Regions from separate parts of the Buttiauxella cochleicola genome, predicted to be linked through region 1. Evidence: predicted binding sites of a transcription regulator. Region 1 holds the regulator's gene; each other region holds the start of a gene.
What was found. The regulator CRP, encoded in region 1, controls carbon source genes, mostly activating them, when cyclic AMP is high. The targets are predictions, from matches to a motif close to ATGTGANNNNNNTCACAT.

Region 2: a site for CRP is predicted at 1,526-1,543, ahead of garD (galactarate dehydratase). Genes of this name have one in related genera too.
Region 3: a site for CRP is predicted at 1,915-1,932, ahead of glpT (glycerol-3-phosphate transporter). Genes of this name have one in related genera too.
Region 4: a site for CRP is predicted at 1,719-1,736, ahead of hpt (hypoxanthine phosphoribosyltransferase). Genes of this name have one in related genera too.

What each region holds. Positions count from the first base shown of each region.
Region 1 is NZ_JAJSOU010000002.1:42,942-46,155, reverse strand. Features, by position in the region: gene LVQ79_RS02515 (YccS/YhfK family putative transporter) at 1-1,029, opposite strand, end outside; gene crp (cAMP-activated global transcriptional regulator CRP) at 1,220-1,852, opposite strand; gene LVQ79_RS02505 (OsmC family protein) at 2,168-2,572, shown strand; gene LVQ79_RS02500 (phosphoribulokinase) at 2,592-3,214, opposite strand, start outside.
Region 2 is NZ_JAJSOU010000011.1:62,333-65,546, forward strand. Features, by position in the region: gene LVQ79_RS15485 (MFS transporter) at 1-1,246, opposite strand, end outside; gene garD (galactarate dehydratase) at 1,647-3,214, shown strand, end outside.
Region 3 is NZ_JAJSOU010000007.1:255,621-258,834, forward strand. Features, by position in the region: gene nrdB (class Ia ribonucleoside-diphosphate reductase subunit beta) at 1-194, shown strand, start outside; gene yfaE (class I ribonucleotide reductase maintenance protein YfaE) at 198-452, shown strand; gene glpT (glycerol-3-phosphate transporter) at 483-1,841, opposite strand; gene glpA (anaerobic glycerol-3-phosphate dehydrogenase subunit A) at 2,080-3,214, shown strand, end outside.
Region 4 is NZ_JAJSOU010000017.1:15,851-19,064, reverse strand. Features, by position in the region: gene LVQ79_RS19125 (ABC transporter ATP-binding protein) at 1-198, opposite strand, end outside; gene can (carbonate dehydratase) at 319-999, shown strand; gene hpt (hypoxanthine phosphoribosyltransferase) at 1,055-1,591, opposite strand; gene LVQ79_RS19110 (glucose/quinate/shikimate family membrane-bound PQQ-dependent dehydrogenase) at 1,752-3,214, shown strand, end outside.

The DNA.
Region 1 (3,214 bases):
GTCTTCCATTAAATCACGGACATACAGTGGGCGTTGGGTGCGTAGCACGCGAGCGACACGGCTGAAGTGGTAATGGCAAAATTGCCCAACCGGGTTATCTGGATTTTGACGGGCGATTTTCTCAAGGGCATCGATCTGTTTTTCCATCGTAAAACGCTGTGGATAACGATGGTAAAGAATGTCGTCAGCCAGTACACGTAACCGCGCCGCGATGGTCTGTGCATTCCAGCGAATAACTGCTTCTGCATGGCTTTGCTCGACGAGCTTCTGAACTTCAGCTGGTTGGTGAAGGCTTACCGAGATGTGCTCTTGCAAATCCAATGCTACCTGGAATGCACGCAGCAAACGCTTGTAGCCGTTTTGCTGGTTTGCCGCCAGCATATGAAGCTGTTGGTAGCACTGGGTAATGAGATCCACCGCTTTTTGCTGACGAGCCAGCAGCGGTGGGAGCGCTTTTTCCGGATCGGTATGTTGAGTCAGCATGCCGTATTTTGCTTCACAGTAATCTGCCAACTGCCGATAGAGCAGACTCAATGATTCCCGCAGTGGCTGCTCGCGCCACATCCAGAACCAAAACCAGTTAAATACGCCGTACCAAATCGTACCGGAGACATACAGCAGCATCGGTTTCCAGATCGGCATATTCCCGGCCATGCTGAGCGTAAATATGGCAGCAATGAGTGATGCGGGAAGCAGACGAGCGTGCAGGGAACTGATTTCTGCCGTGACACCCAGCAAGAGCGCCATCACAACAAGAATGACGGGCAGTGGCACAGTGGTGTAAAGCAGCAAAAGCTGCATGATCAAACTGCTGGCAGCAAACAGACAGCCACCGACGATCAGGCGTTTGAAGAAACGTTTGTGCGGAGTATCAAGACCGGCAATGTTGCAACAGGCAGGGACTAAAGAGAAAAGCAGACCAGACTGGAGATCGCCGACGAGCAAACCTACTGCCACCGGAAGGCACAGCACCAGCGTCTGCCGCAGTGCGTAGTTAACTTCGGGATGGTAGATCAGTCTTCGCCACATAAACCCTTCTTACTTAAAGCTGCAGCGGCGTTAGCTGCGTTCATTCACCCGAATCACTTACTTGAGTAAGCTCATCGGGATGAACTCACTTGCTGCCTTGCTGCAACTTCAATTAATCGGGTTTCGGATTTAGTTTTTTAGAGACAAAAAAGGCGTGTTATGAAGCAACACGCCATTTTTTAGACGGAGATTAACGAGTGCCGTATACGACGATCGTTTTACCGTGAGCGGAGATCAGATTTTGATCTTCCAGCATTTTCAAGATACGACCAACAGTTTCGCGAGAGCAACCCACGATCTGACCGATTTCCTGACGGGTAATTTTAATCTGCATACCGTCTGGGTGAGTCATTGCATCAGGTTGTTTAGCCAGGTTCAGCAGCGTCTGCGCGATGCGACCGGTAACGTCCAGGAATGCCAGGTTGCCTACTTTCTCTGAAGTGACTTGCAGACGGTTAGCCATCTGTGAAGACAGGCGCATCAGAATGTCTGGATTGACCTGGATCAGCTGGCGGAATTTTTTATAAGAAATTTCAGCCACTTCACAGGCACTTTTAGCACGAACCCAGGCACTACGTTCCTGACCTTCTTCGAACAGCCCTAACTCACCAATGAAATCGCCCTGATTTAGATAGGAGAGGATCATTTCCTTGCCCTCTTCATCTTTAATCAGAACAGCCACAGAGCCCTTGACGATGTAATACAACGTCTCTGCCTTCTCACCTTGGTGAATGAGTGTGCTCTTCGATGGATACTTATGAATGTGGCAATGGGACAAGAACCATTCGAGAGTCGGGTCTGTTTGCGGTTTGCCAAGCACCATGCGCGGTTATCCTCTGTTTTATAACTGGCTACCAACGACAGGACGCTAAACATCCTGTCTGGCGTTGCAAGTAATTAGAATATTCCCCACCTTGGGGAGATGGCATGCAAGTCATTCTTGCTGCCTGTAATTAGTGATGTCCTCTGCATACATGCATAACGTCAATGTATCGATGTAGCATCTGGATTGTTTTAGCATAGCTTTTGACAAGTGTCTCCTGTTGTCTCGTTTCAGCTTGACGCATGTCGCCTTCCGTTGCCAGATTTGCTGAATCTGCGTACTCTGAAAGGTAATTTTTCTACAGGAGTGAGTAGCATGCAGGCACGAGTGAAATGGGTTGAAGGGTTTACCTTCCTGGGCGAGTCCGCTTCAGGGCACCAGATCCTTATGGATGGCAATTCAGGTGATAAAGCACCAAGCCCAATGGAAATGGTGCTGATGTCCGTTGGCGGTTGCAGTGCAATTGACGTAGTTTCTATTTTGCAAAAAGGCCGCTACACCGTGACCGATTGTGAAGTGAAACTAACCTCTGAGCGCCGTGAAGAGGCTCCGCGTTTGTTTACGCATATCAATCTGCATTTCATCGTGACAGGCAAAGAGCTAAAAGATGCTGCAGTTTCCCGTGCAGTAGACCTCTCTGCTGAGAAGTACTGCTCTGTTGCACTGATGCTTGAAAAAGCGGTAAACGTTACACATAGCTATGAAGTGATTGAAGGCTAAAGAGTGAAAACGGGCGGGTTCAACCGCCCTGATTATTGATATTCCGACCTTCTGCCAGACGCTTAACCAGCGGTGTCATAATCAATTCCATCGCCAGCCCCATCTTGCCGCCCGGCACCACCAATGTATTGATATGCGAAATAAATGAGCCTTGTAGCATGGCGAGCAAATACGGGAAATCGATGTCATCCAGCCCGCGAAAATGAATCACCACAAAACTTTCATCCAGAGACGGGATGCCGCGAGCTGCAAATGGGTTAGAGGTATCAACAGTTGGGACGCGCTGGAAGTTGATGTGGGTGCGGGAGAATTGCGGTGTGATGTAATTGATATAGTCGTCCATAGAACGAACCACAGAGTCCATTACCGCTTCTCGGGAATGCCCGCGCTCACTGGTATCTCGCACTAACTTTTGTATCCACTCCAGGTTCACAATCGGTACCACACCAACCAGCAAATCGACGGCTTTAGCCACATCGTGCTGTGGCGTGACTACACCGCCGTGCAAACCTTCATAAAACAAAACATCAGTGGGTTCTGGCAATGGCTGCCATGGCGTAAAGGTTCCGGGGATTTGGTTCCAGGGTACGGCTTCATCGTAAGTATGTAGATACTTGCGTGACTTACCTTGCCCGGTTCTAC
Region 2 (3,214 bases), on a different contig from region 1:
TCAGCGCTGCATTAAAGGAGTGAAGTTCAGAAACCAGGTAACCAATCACCAGTGGAGTCACGATAGAAGCAACGTTACCGAACACGTTGAACACAGCACCACACAGACCAACCATCTCTTTTGGTGCGGTGTCGGCAATAACCGGCCAGCCCAGCGCGCCAAAACCTTTACCGAAGAAAGCGAATGCCATCAGGGTGATAACCAGAGCCGTGCTTTCGGTGTAGTTACAAAGAATGATGGTTGAAGCAAGCAGCATCCCGAGAACAATCGGTATCTTACGAGCAACGGTCAGTGAGTAACCGCGCTTGATTAACGAATCAGAGAATACGCCACCCAACACACCACCTGCGAAGCCACACAGCGCCGGGATTGAAGCAACCATCCCTACTTTCAGGATCGACATGCCTTTATCTTGCACCAGGTAAATCGGGAACCAGGTCAGGAAGAACCAGGTAATGGTGTTAATGAAGTACTGACCGAAGAACACGCCCAGCATCATACGGTTAGTCAGTAACTGTTTGATGTAATGCAGTTTTGGCCCTTCTACCACTGCGCCTGGCTTTTTGTGGTCCATATCAACCACTGCGCCACCTGCGGTAATGTAGTCCAGTTCTTCTTTAGACATACGCGGGTGGTCAGTTGGGTTATGGATAAACTTCACCCACAGGAAAGTCAGCACGAAACCGATGCCGCCCATCACGGTAAATACATGCTCCCAACCCCACGCAAAGGTCAGCCAGCCGAGTAACGGAGAGAACAGCGCCAGGGAGAAATACTGTGCGGAGTTAAAAATCGCTGATGCTGTGCCGCGTTCTTTTGTCGGGAACCAGGCCGCCACAATACGGGCGTTTGCCGGGAACGATGGTGCTTCCGAGAATCCGAGCATAAAACGCATGATAAACATGGAGATACCCGCATATGCCAGCGGCACCATATCAACAAAGCCTTGCATGAACGTAAACAGAGACCAGAAGAACAGACTGTAGGTGTAAACCTTCTTCGAGCCGTAGCGGTCAAGCAGCCAGCCGCCAGGGATTTGCATCAGCAGGTACGCCCAACCAAATGCGGAGAAAATATAGCCCATTGAGATGGCACTGAGCTGTAATTCTTTAGCAACTTCAGTACCCGCAATAGAGAGTGTGGCGCGATCGGCGTAGTTAATCGTCGTCACAATAAAGATAATTAATAATATTAAGTATCGGGTGTGCTTCCCTTTTTTTGCTTCCACAGCTGTATCTAACATCATTTTCTACATCCTCTGTTGCGGGTACTTAATTCAAGGATTTTTTATTTATTTGAAAGCGATATTTCACAAATATATTTCGGGATAATACCGCTAACTGAAATTAACCTGGTGTTTGTCATTCGCAACACAGTATAGCCAGCACAGAACGAATGGACATTAGGCATATGCACAATAGATAACATTTAAAAAGCCAAATAGTTAAACTTATGCACATCTTTGTGGGGCGTATTGCACAGATTTGTCGATTGCCTACCCTCTGGCATCAAGCGTCACAATATAAAGTGATCAACGTCACATTTTTATTTCCCACGTCCTGACATTCTTTATTTAGCTTGTGAGACAATCACGATTAGAAAAATATTTAATTAACATTCAGTGTTGATTCTGGAGAATAGCGACAATGTCAAATATAGAAATTAAACAACAACCACCGGGGTCGTTTTATATAAAGGTTCATGAGACAGATAATGTCGCTATTATTGTTAATGATAATGGGCTGAAAGCTGGCACCCGTTTTCCGGATGGGTTAGAACTTATCGAACATATCCCGCAAGGGCACAAAGCAGCACTGGTTGATATTCCGGCACATGGCGAAATTGTTCGTTATGGCGAAGTGATTGGCTACGCGGTACGTGATATTCCACGCGGTAGCTGGATTGACGAATCATTAGTGGAATTGCCAAAAGCGCCACCGCTCCACACTTTGCCATTAGCCACGAAAGTACCTGAGCCACTGCCGCCACTGGAAGGTTATACTTTTGAAGGTTATCGCAACGCTGACGGCAGCGTCGGCACCAAAAACCTGCTAGGCATCACCACCAGCGTTCACTGCGTCGCGGGCGTGGTCGATTACGTCATCAAAATTATTGAACGTGATTTGCTGCCGCGCTACCCGAACGTTGACGGCGTGGTCGGCCTCAATCACCTGTACGGTTGCGGTGTGGCGATCAACGCCCCTGCGGCAGTCATTCCTATTCGCACCATCCATAACATCTCTCTGAATCCGAACTTTGGCGGTGAGATTATGGTCATCGGCCTGGGTTGCGAAAAATTGCAGCCAGAGCGCCTGCTGGAAGGCACCGATGACGTGCAGTCGATTAATGTTGGCGATGCCAGCATTGTGCGTCTGCAAGATGAACACCACGTCGGCTTTAAATCGATGGTCGATGACATTCTCAACGTTGCTGAGCGCCATCTGGTCAAACTGAACCAACGCCAACGCGAAACTTGCCCGGCGTCTGATCTGGTTGTCGGTATGCAGTGTGGCGGCAGCGATGCGTTCTCCGGCGTAACCGCGAACCCAGCTGTGGGCTACGCTTCTGACCTGCTGGTGCGTTGTGGTGCAACGGTGATGTTCTCTGAAGTTACCGAAGTACGTGATGCTATTCACCTGCTAACACCGCGTGCCATCAACGAAGAAGTGGGTAAGCGCCTGCTCGAAGAGATGGAATGGTACGACAACTATCTTGATATGGGTAAAACAGACCGTAGCGCTAACCCGTCGCCTGGCAACAAAAAAGGTGGCCTGGCAAACGTGGTGGAAAAAGCACTCGGTTCAATTGCTAAATCAGGCCAAAGCGCCATTGTTGAGGTGCTTTCCCCAGGGCAGCGTCCAACCAAACGCGGCCTGATTTTCGCCGCAACACCGGCGAGCGATTTCGTTTGCGGCACCCAACAGGTGGCATCCGGCATCACGGTGCAAGTGTTCACGACCGGTCGCGGTACGCCATACGGTTTGTTGGCAGTTCCGGTGATTAAAATGGCCACCCGTACCGCACTGGCCAACCGTTGGTATGACTTAATGGATATCAACGCGGGCACTATCGCCACCGGTGAAGCGACCATTGAGGACGTCGGCTGGGAGTTGTTCAAATTTATTCTTGATGTGGCGAGTGGCCGTAAGAAAACGTTCTCGGATCAGTGGGGATTGCATAACGCGCTCGCCGTTTTCAACCCAGCACCAGTGAC
Region 3 (3,214 bases), on a different contig from region 1:
CCAATATCCGTATGCAGGCTGTCGGTCTGGACTTGCCATTTAAAACGCGCTCTAACCCAATCCCATGGATTAACGCCTGGCTTGTGTCTGACAACGTGCAGGTTGCACCGCAAGAAGTGGAAGTGAGCTCTTATCTGGTAGGTCAGATTGATTCGAACGTTAACACCGATGATTTAAGTGATTTCCAGCTGTAATTTATGAGCCGCATCACGCTACGAATCACTGGAGCGCAGCTCCTGTGTGAAGAAGAACATCCTTCCCTGCTGGCGACGCTGGAATCTCACCAGGTCGCCGTGGAATATCAGTGTCGCGAAGGTTATTGCGGTTCTTGCCGTACCCGTTTGATTGCGGGTGAGGTTAAGTGGCTTACCGAACCGCTGGCGTTTATCCAGCCTGGTGAAATACTGCCCTGCTGCTGCCAGGCACAGGGCGATATTGAGATCGAGATGTAATAAAACCTCCCGCGGGAGGTTTAATATTTTCTAGCTTCGACTTTCCCGCGCTTTCATTTCCTGATGATGTTTATTCTCACCCACCATTACCACCAGCAGCAGAATCACGGCCATAATACTGCCGCCAATCATCACCATAAAACCGCCGTCCCAGCCAAAGAAATCAACGGTATAACCGACAATCGCACTCGCCGCAACCGAACCACCAAGATAGCCAAACAGGCCAGTGAAGCCCGCTGCCGTTCCCGCGGCTTTTTTCGGTGCCAGTTCCAGCGCGTGCAGGCCAATCAGCATCACCGGTCCGTAGATCAGGAAGCCAATCACAATCATACACGCCATATCCACACCCGGATTTCCCGGTGGGTTTAGCCAGTACACAATGGTCGCAATCGTCACCAGAATCATAAAGAACACGCCGGTTGCACCACGATTGCCACGGAAAACTTTATCCGACATCCAGCCGCACAGCAGCGTGCCCGGGATCCCGGCGTATTCGTAAAGGAAGTAAGCCCAGGAGGATTTATCTAGCGCGAAGTGCTTCACCTCTTTGAGATAAGTAGGTGACCAGTCAAGAATCCCATAGCGCAGCAAGTAGACAAAAACGTTAGCAATGGCGATATACCAAAGCAGGCGGTTCGGGAACACATACTGCATAAAAATCTGCTTAGCTGTCAGTTCCTCTTCCGTTTTTTCGTTGTAGTCGTCCGGGTAATCATTTTTGTACTCTTCGATTGGCGGCAACCCGCAGGATTGCGGTGTATCGCGCATCAATGCAAAAGCAATGAGCGCCACCAGAATCGCCGCAAAGGCTGGCATATAAAGAGCCGCATGCCAGTCGTTAAACCACGCCATCCCGAGTAAGAACAGCAGTGGCGGCAAGCCACCGCCTACGTTATGCGCGCAGTTCCAGATAGAAACAATTCCGCCACGCTCTTTCTTGGACCACCAGTGAACCATGGTGCGCCCACACGGCGGCCAGCCCATGCCCTGGAACCAGCCACATAAGAACAGCAGCACAAACATCACCGCGATGCTGGATGTCGCCCATGGTACAAATCCCATGAATAGCATGACTAGCGACGCCAGAATTAAACCGGCAGGTAAGAAAACACGCGGATTAGAGCGGTCAGAAACCGATCCCATGATGAATTTTGAAAAGCCGTAGGCGATAGAAATACCGGAAAGCGCGAATCCTAAATCCCCTCGCGAGAAACCTTGCTCAATCAAGTACGGCATTGCCAGGGTGAAGTTTTTACGCACCAGATAGTAGGCCGCGTAACCGAAGAAGATCCCCATAAAGATTTGCCAGCGCAGGCGTTTATAAGTTGGGTCAATGTGCTCGCTCTCACGCCGGGGTTGGTGCGCGCTTGGTTTGAAAATGCTTAGCATAAATGCCTCCGTGGCAGGGTTTATAAGCAATGTTCATTTGCGAGCGCATGTTAAGGATTATCCCGCTGAGTTAGTGTGAAACACCCCACAACATATTACATTTTTATTACAAACTATCGAAATAGTGCATAACATCACATTTTACTTTCGTTTTATGCTCGAATTTGCTCGATATCAAACATTGATAGTCTTTTCTGTGGCTGAATAGCGTTCAAGAGGTTCTTTCCAGGAGAAGCGCATGAACGCGGATAGCAAAGAAAGGGATGTCATTATTATTGGTGGAGGTGCAACGGGGGCAGGGATTGCCCGCGACTGTGCGCGACGCGGTTTACGCACGCTACTACTGGAAAGGCATGATATCGCCACCGGTGCGACAGGCCGAAATCATGGATTACTCCATAGCGGCGCGCGGTACGCCATGACTGACAGTGAATCAGCCAAAGAGTGTATTGAAGAAAATCATATCCTTAAGCATATTGCTCGCCATTGCATAGAACGAACAGACGGCCTGTTTATCACCCTTCCTGAAGATGACTTAGCCTTGCAGAGCATGTTTATTGCGGCGTGCCAGGACGCCGGAATCAATGCTCAACAACTCGACCCTAAAGAAGCATTACGGATAGAACCAGCGGCCAATCCTGCGCTTATCGGTGCTGTTCGCGTGCCGGATGGTACCGTTGACCCCTTCCGTCTGACCGCCGCCAATATGCTCGATGCCCGCGAACACGGCGCTGAAATCCTCACCGGCCAGGAAGTCACCGGTCTGATTCGCCAGGCAGACCGGGTTTGCGGGGTTCGCGTATACAACCACCAGACACACCAGAATCACGATTTGTATGCGCATGTTGTTGTTAATGCTGCGGGGATCTGGGGGCAGCACATTGCAGAATATGCTGATTTGAGTGTGCGCATGTTGCCTGCAAAAGGTTCGCTGCTGATCCTGGGTCACCGCATCAACAACATGGTGATCAACCGCTGCCGCAAACCTGCTGATGCCGATATTCTGGTGCCAGGAGATACCATTTCTCTTATTGGCACAACCTCAACCCCCATCGAATACGACCAAATCGACAATATGCGCGTCACGCCGCAAGAGGTCGATATTCTGATTCGTGAAGGTTCGAAGCTTGCCCCTAAACTCGCCGCCACCCGCATCCTGCGTGCCTATGCCGGCGTTCGCCCGCTGGTTGCCAGCGACAACGATCCGACCGGGCGCAACGCCAGCCGGGGGATCGTATTAATGGATCACGCAAAGCGTGACGGAATGGACGGCTTCATCACCATCACTGGCGGCAAACTGATGACCTATCGCTTGATGGCCGAGTGGGCGACTAACGCTGTGTGTGAAAAACTCGGTAATACCCAGCCTTGTA
Region 4 (3,214 bases), on a different contig from region 1:
ACCAAACACGCGTACCCGACCAGAGGTTTTATTTACCAGCGAGCTGATAATACCGATGGTAGTGGATTTCCCTGCGCCATTCGGCCCCAGCAGAGCGTAAAAGTCCCCTGCCTCAACACGAAGATCTATGCCACGCAGTGCCTGAACACCGCCGGGATAGGTTTTCGTTAACTGTTCCAGTTCTAATGCAATGGTCATTATTTGCGGTTACCTTGTTCGGTACAAAAAAGTTAAGCTGTTTAAAAATTATTTCAGTTGCACAATCAGTTGCCCTATATTACCTCAACGCACTTCATCCGTTACAGGTTGTTAACCTCCATGAAAGACATTGATACCCTCATCAGCAATAACCAGGTCTGGTCAAAACTGATGGAGGACGAAGACCCGGGCTTTTTCGAACGTTTGTCTCAGGCCCAAAAACCTCGCTTCTTGTGGATTGGCTGTTCTGATAGTCGCGTACCAGCTGAACGTCTGACTGGCCTTGAGCCTGGAGAGTTATTTGTTCACCGTAATGTGGCAAACCTGGTCATTCATACGGATTTAAATTGCCTTTCTGTAGTGCAGTACGCGGTAGATGTTCTGGAAGTTGAACACATAATCATTTGCGGTCACTACGGGTGCGGTGGTGTACAAGCGGCGGTTGAAAACCCGGATTTAGGGCTAATTAACAACTGGCTGCTGCATATCCGCGATATCTGGTTCAAGCATAGTTCGCTACTGGGAGAACTCCCACCGGAACAGCGTCTGGATACACTTTGCGAGCTCAATGTGATGGAGCAGGTTTATAACCTTGGCCATTCAACCATTATGCAATCCGCATGGAAACGCGGGCAGAAAGTCACTGTCCACGGTTGGGCTTACGGTATTCACGATGGACGCTTGCGTGACCTGGAAGTCACCGCCACCAGTCGCGAATCACTGGAGCAAGGTTACCGCAGCGGGATTTCGAACCTCCAGAACTCCCATCGCAGCCACAAGAATAGAACACCTTCGCAGTAATGCTGATAGCAAAAAGGGCCTTAAAGGCCCTTTTTTAATGGATGTAGCAAAAGACTTACTCGTCCAGCAGAACCACTTTACCAACGTATGGCAGATGGCGATAACGCTGAGCGTAATCAATGCCGTAACCCACTACGAACTCATCAGGAATAGCGAAACCAACCCACTCAACATTCACTTCCACTTCGCGGCGCTCTGGTTTATCCAGCAGCGTACAAATGGCCAGTGATTTTGGTTCACGCAGGCTAAGAATCTCACGGACTTTGCTCAGTGTATTACCAGAGTCGATAATATCTTCGACGATCAGCACGTCTTTGCCGCGGATATCCTCATCGAGATCTTTCAGGATTTTCACATCGCGGGTGGTCGACATGCCGCTGCCATAACTGGATGCGGTCATAAAATCCACTTCGTGGGGCACTTGCACTTCACGGCACAGGTCCGCCATGAACATAAATGAGCCACGCAGCAAGCCAACCAGCACCATATCACTACCGCTATCACGATAATGTTCAGTGATCTCACGACCCAATTCAGCGATACGGGCTTTGATCTCCGCTTCGGGGATCATCACTTCAACAGTATGTTTCATAGTTATAACCATATGATTTAAAAATAAATCATTCGATGTTGGTTAGATTTTAACCAACACAAAATATTCAGGCCAGCAGTATAACAGCAAAACCCATTCCCGTGCCCAATTGGTAAAAAAGCCATTTATGTGATGAATCTCACACTTGTTAATAACTATAATGAATTGCTATCAAACTTTTAAGAGCGTGATAATTGTGAAAACAAATAACTCAGGTTCGCGGGTAATCGCAACCTTAACAGTCCTGTTTGCGGTACTGACTGGACTGTATTTATTAATTGGCGGGATATGGTTAGTGGCAATTGGTGGGTCCTGGTACTACCCAATTGCAGGGGTGGTGATGTTAATCACCGCATGGTTACTTTGGCAACGCAAAGCTCTGGCCCTGTGGCTCTATGCTGCACTACTGCTTTGCACCGTGGCGTGGTCTGTCTGGGAAGTTGGTTTTGATTTCTGGGCATTAACACCACGTTTAGACGTTCTGTTCTTCTTCGGCGTATGGCTGCTACTGCCATTTGTTTATCGTCATCTGATTTTACCCACTGCAGGTGCGGCTCCGGCCCTTGGTGCGGTGCTGGCGATTACCGTTGTGGCCCTGGCCTGGGCGGTATTTAACGATCCGCAAGAAATCAATGGCACGCTGAGTGCGGATGCAACAACGCCAACGGCCACTTCATCAACCATTCCTGATGCCGACTGGCCAGCATATGGTCGTAATCAGGAAGGCCAACGCTACTCTCCTTTAAAGCAGATCAACGATAAAAACGTCGGCCAGCTTAAAGAAGCGTGGCGTTTCCAGACTGGCGATGTGAAACGCCCAAGCGATCCGGGTGAAATCACCAACGAAGTCACTCCGATTAAAATCCGTGACACGCTTTACTTGTGTACCGCACACCAACAGCTGTTTGCGCTGGATGCGACTACCGGTAAACAGAAGTGGAAATTTGACCCTCGTCTGGATACGAATCCTTCGTTCCAGCACGTGACTTGCCGTGGTGTTTCTTACCATGAAGCCACAGCGGATAACGCAACTCCTGATGTCGTTTCAGATTGCCCACGTCGTATCATTCTTCCTGTGAATGACGGACGTCTGTTTGCCATTAATGCCGATAACGGCAAGCTTTGCGAAAGCTTTGCTAACAAAGGCATCCTGAATCTGCAAACCAACATGCCGGTCACGACGCCTGGCATGTACGAACCGACTTCACCTCCGATTATCACCGATAAAGTTATCGTGATTGCCGGTGCGGTCACCGATAACTACTCCACTCGCGAGCCGTCTGGTGTGATCCGTGGCTTTGATGTGAACAGCGGTAAATTGCTGTGGGCATTCGATCCTGGTGCTAAAGATCCCAACACCATCCCTGGTGATGAGCATCATTACACCATTAACTCACCAAACTCCTGGGCACCAGCGGCCTATGACGCGAAGTTAGATTTGGTGTACCTGCCGATGGGTGTTACCACACCCGATATTTGGGGCGGCAACCGCACGCCGGAGCAAGAGCGTTATGCCAGCAGCATCGTGGCACTGAACGCGACCACCGGGAAACTGGCCTGGTCATATCAAACAGTTCATCACGACCTGTGGGATATGGATATGCCATCGCAGCCGACGCTTGC